2 regions of the Rathayibacter sp. VKM Ac-2759 genome follow, and region 1 is predicted to be linked to the other one. Evidence: predicted binding sites of a transcription regulator. Region 1 holds the regulator's gene; the other holds the start of a gene.

Region 1 (2,196 bases):
CGCGGAACGGCTGGGTGCAGTCGTACGGCAGCCGCTGCACGCGGCCGTCGCTGCTCTGGGGCGACGTCTCGCGCCCGGCACCGATCACGGTCGAGTGGTCGAGCTTCACCCAGTCGCTGACCGAGCGGCCGGTCAAGGGCATGCTCACCGGCCCGGTGACGATCCTCGCGTGGTCGTTCGTGCGCGACGACCAGCCGCTGAAGGAGACCGCCGAGCAGGTCGCACTGAGCCTGCGCGACGAGATCGCCGACCTCGAGCGCGCGGGGATCCGCATCGTCCAGGTCGACGAGCCGGCGCTGCGCGAGCTGCTGCCGCTCGAGAAGGCGAACCAGCCCGCCTACCTCGACTGGTCGGTCGGTGCGTTCCGGCTCGCTACCGCGGGAGCCGCGACGGGCACGCAGATCCACACCCACCTCTGCTACTCCGAGTTCGGAGTCGTCATCGACGCGATCGACCAGCTCGACGCGGACGTGACCAGCATCGAGGCGGCGCGCTCGCGGATGGAGGTCGTCACCGACATCGAGCGCTCCGGCTTCGCGCGGGGCATCGGCCCCGGTGTGTACGACATCCACTCGCCGCGCGTCCCGAGCGAGGGGGAGGTGTCCGATCTGGTCGGCACGGCTCTCGGCTCCATCCCCGCGCGCCAGCTCTGGATCAACCCGGACTGCGGTCTGAAGACCCGGGGCTACGAGGAGACGGTGGCGTCGCTGCGGTCGATGGTCTCCGCGGCCTCCGGCGCCCGCGCGGCGCTCACGGGAGCGGCGGCCGTCTAGGAGGCGCGGGCCCGGACGAGCGGACCCCGGCCCGTCGAGGCGCCCTGCGCGAGCAGGCAACCTCGACGGACCGGGGTCTCCTCGTCCGCGGTCAGACGGAGCGGAGCACCGCGACGATCTTCCCGAGCACCTCGGCCTCGTCGCCGAGGATGGGCTCGAAGTTGGAGTTGCGGGGGAGGAGCCAGGTGTGGCCGTCGCGCTGGCGGAGCACCTTCACGGTCGCCTCGCCGTCGAGCATGGCCGCCACGATCTCGCCGTTCTCGGCGGTGCGCTGCGACCGCACCACGACCCAGTCGCCGTCGCAGATGGCCGCGTCGATCATCGACTCGCCGACGACCTTCAGCATGAACAGCTCGCCCTTGCCCACCAGCTGCCGGGGGAGGGGGAACACCTCGTCGATCTGCTGGTCGGCCATGATCGGGACGCCCGCCGCGATCCGGCCGACGAGCGGCACCATCGCCGCGTCACCGACGGTCACGGTCGACTCGAAGGAGCCGTCGTCCTCGGTCGAGCTCGGGACGTCGATCAGGATCTCGAGCGCGCGGGGCCGGTTGGGGTCGCGGCGGAGGTAGCCGCTCAGCTCGAGCTGGTTGAGCTGGTGCGTGACGCTCGAGAGCGAGGCGAGGCCGACGGCGTCGCCGATCTCGCGCATGCTCGGCGGGTAGCCGCGGCTCGACACCGAGCGCTGGATCGCATCGAGGATGGCGAGCTGCTTGGCGCTCAGGTTCTTGCGGCGGCGACCGGCGCCCGGCTTGGTCTTCGGCGTCTGCGCGTCGCTCACGGTGCTCCCTCTCTCGGCGCGCACCCCGCGTGCGCACCCTCCCGGCTGCGGTCCGACGTCGAATGTCGGTGGTCGCTGCTGTACTACCTCCGGGCTCTCGAAACTGTATCCGCCGCGGGTCCCCGTTCGAAACATTCGTTCGAGTGTGTCGCGAGCCGTCATCCGGAGGGCGGCACAGCGGATACGACGCGACAGGCACTTGTCCGCCGCGAAGTTCGAAGATATATTCGGAACAGAGATTCGGGGCGGCCCTCCCGGCCGAGGTCCGCCCCGAGTCCCTGCTGAGAGGAGCGATCACCATGACCGCACGGAATTCCCGCACGACACACGACTCGCACGCGACCCGGCGTCCGATCGATCCGGCGACGCCGCAGAAGTCGCACCTGCGCCTCACGCGGCGCGGGCGCGCCGTGCTCGCCACTCTCGGGGCGCTGCCGATCGTCGCCGGCGCCTTCGTCTTCGGCCTGAACGGCGGGGGAGCAGTCGCGTCCGCCGATCAGTCGGGCGTCGAGTTCCAGTACGTCACCGTCCGCGCGGGCGAGTCCCTCTGGTCGCTCGCCGAGGAGCTCGCTCCGGAGTCCGACCCCCGCGACGTGGTCGACGACATCCTGTCGCTCAACCAGCTCCCCAGCGCCGGCATCG
Region 2 (2,196 bases), on a different replicon from region 1:
CTGTAGCACCACGGAGAACTTCATCCTGATCAGCGCCGGATTCGCGTCCCGGAGCTCCCGGATCATGTTAGATGGACAGCTCCGCGAGCCGCTTTGCGGTACGGCCGGCGACGCCCTACAGCTCTGTGACGTGCTGCGAGACCATCAGCGCGTCGAGCTGCTCGGCGGAGTAACCACTGAGTAGCTCCATCACACGGGTAGACAGCTCCCCGTACAGCTCGTAGTTGCTGGTTCGGGCGACCACTTCCGGCAGGCGGCCGGATCGGTTGAGAGGTTCGATCTTGAACCAGGGCGTGCCGTTCTCGATGCCGAGCTTCTTCACCTCGTCGGAGCGGGCGACCACGCATCCGTCGTTGTTGGAGAGGACAACCACGGGCCGGCCGTGCAGCTTCGGGTCGAACAGTCGCTCGCAGGAGACGTAGAAGCTGTTGACGTCGACCAGGCCTCTGCGCTGTTCAGAGCGCACGGTGGAGGTGGTGGAGGCAGACGGTGACGACGCCCCACACCTGGAGGTCGCTGAGCTCGGGGACGAGGATCGGCGGGTACTCGGAGTTCTCGGCGCGCAGGATGACGCCGCCGGGGGAGAGTTCGAGGCGCTTGACGGTGAGTTCGCCGTCGAGGATCGCGACGACGACGTTGCCGTCCTTGGGGGAGAGGGAGCGGTCGACCACGAGCTCGTCGCCGTCGCTGATGCCGGCGCCGATCATGCTCTCCCCGGAGACGCGGACGATGAAGGTGGAGGTCTTGTCGCGGATCAGGTGGTCGTTGAGGTCGAGGGAGCCGTCGAAGTAGTCCTGCGCGGGGGAGGGGAACCCAGCGGCTACCGCGTCGCCGGCGACGAGGAACGCGATCGCCACGGCGTCCAGAGCCGGAGTCGAGATCCGCTCCACGATCGTCACAGTCATCTCGATACCTCCTGACGCGTTCGAACATATGTTCGATGGAATTCGAGTGTAGGTCGGAGGGTCCGACAGCGCTCGTGTGCGCCTGTCGTTCGGCCGGTCGGCGGAGCCGTCTCGGGCGCGTCGAGCTCGTCGGGGATCCGCGTCGACCTCGAGGGTCAGCGTCGGGGCTAGGCAGCGGTGGAGGACCACCAGAGTGATCCGGGAGCGAGCATGCCGGTGCGTCCCCAGTGCAGCGCCTCGCGGTGATCGCCGCGGCCGGCGGCGTCGCGGGGGTAGAGCGGCCAGACGCGCTCACCGGGAGTGGTGTCCTCGAACAAGGGTCGGCTCGACACGTGTCGGCGTCGTGGGCGTTGCCTGGGGGAGGAGGAGCGGTGGGTCAGTTCGGCTTGCCACCAGGCCCAGACCTCGCGCTCGACGTCGTAGCGGTGGGCTCGATCTGCGAGGGCTCCGTCGACGCCGAGGATGCGAGCTGCGGCAGTGCGGAGGTCGCGCTTAGCGCGGGTCCACCCGGTCGTGTGCTTGATGATCAGCCGGTGTGTGCGTAGGCGGGAGAGAGCAGTGGCGGCGGTGCGAGTACTGACTCCGAGCAGCGTGGCGGCGGCGTCGAGGGCGAGGGTCCCTTCGCGACGCAGCAGAGCGTAGGTCTTTCCTGCCAGGTGTCCCAGGCCGGCGCGGGTGAAGAGGTCGTGCCGGGTGTCGGTGAGGTCGGCTTCGAGCATGGTGAGGAGCATGGTTCGTTCGGTGAAGATCGGACCGGGGGGGCGGGGGTTATTAGTGGTTGTGACCGGACCTTGCAGTGAGCCTGTGGAGAAGTGCTCGGACAGTCGCCATTCGCTGGCGTTCGAGCCGTCCGCGCGGACGGCGAGCTGCACGTAGCCGTCTTCGCGGAGAGTCCGCAGGGCGCTGGCCGCGGTGGTGCGGCCCAGGCCTGCGAGGAGGGCGAGGTCGCGGATGGACGCGGCGACGGTGCGCTTGCCGGTGTGCAGGGTGAGGTAGGCCAGCGCGGTGAGGATCGTCTTCTCCGATGTCGCCCGCTCACTCCGACCCCACCGGCCCGGGCTCACCCGGAACCGCTCGAGGAGGGCGCTGACGGCGCCGACGATGCTCTCCAGCTCCACCAGGTCGCCCGGCTCGCGCTCGGCCGGGAGAACGGCGTGCAGTGCCGCGTACTGGAGCGCCTTCTCCCACTGCCGTGTCAGGCGCTCGGCCGCTTCGTCGCGCGAGCGCGGGCGGCGATGGCCGCGGCCGGTGTTCTTGGTCCGGTAGTGCTCCATCCCGGGAGCGGTCCGAG

The links. Region 1 encodes LexA, which represses DNA repair genes until DNA is damaged. Its sites were predicted from a motif close to TCGAACANNTGTTCGA; they were not measured.
Positions count from the first base shown of each region.
Region 2: umuD (translesion error-prone DNA polymerase V autoproteolytic subunit) is a predicted target of LexA. The motif match lies at 926-941, and genes of this name have one in related genera.

Region 1 covers NZ_CP047176.1:1,480,436-1,482,631, forward strand. Annotated here, with positions in the region: gene metE (5-methyltetrahydropteroyltriglutamate--homocysteine S-methyltransferase) at 1-773, shown strand, start outside; gene lexA (transcriptional repressor LexA) at 865-1,554, opposite strand; gene GSU68_RS06780 (LysM peptidoglycan-binding domain-containing protein) at 1,854-2,196, shown strand, end outside.
Region 2 covers NZ_CP047177.1:120,199-122,394, forward strand. Annotated here, with positions in the region: gene GSU68_RS19030 (hypothetical protein) at 116-466, opposite strand; gene umuD (translesion error-prone DNA polymerase V autoproteolytic subunit) at 456-905, opposite strand; gene GSU68_RS19040 (hypothetical protein) at 1,073-2,196, opposite strand, start outside.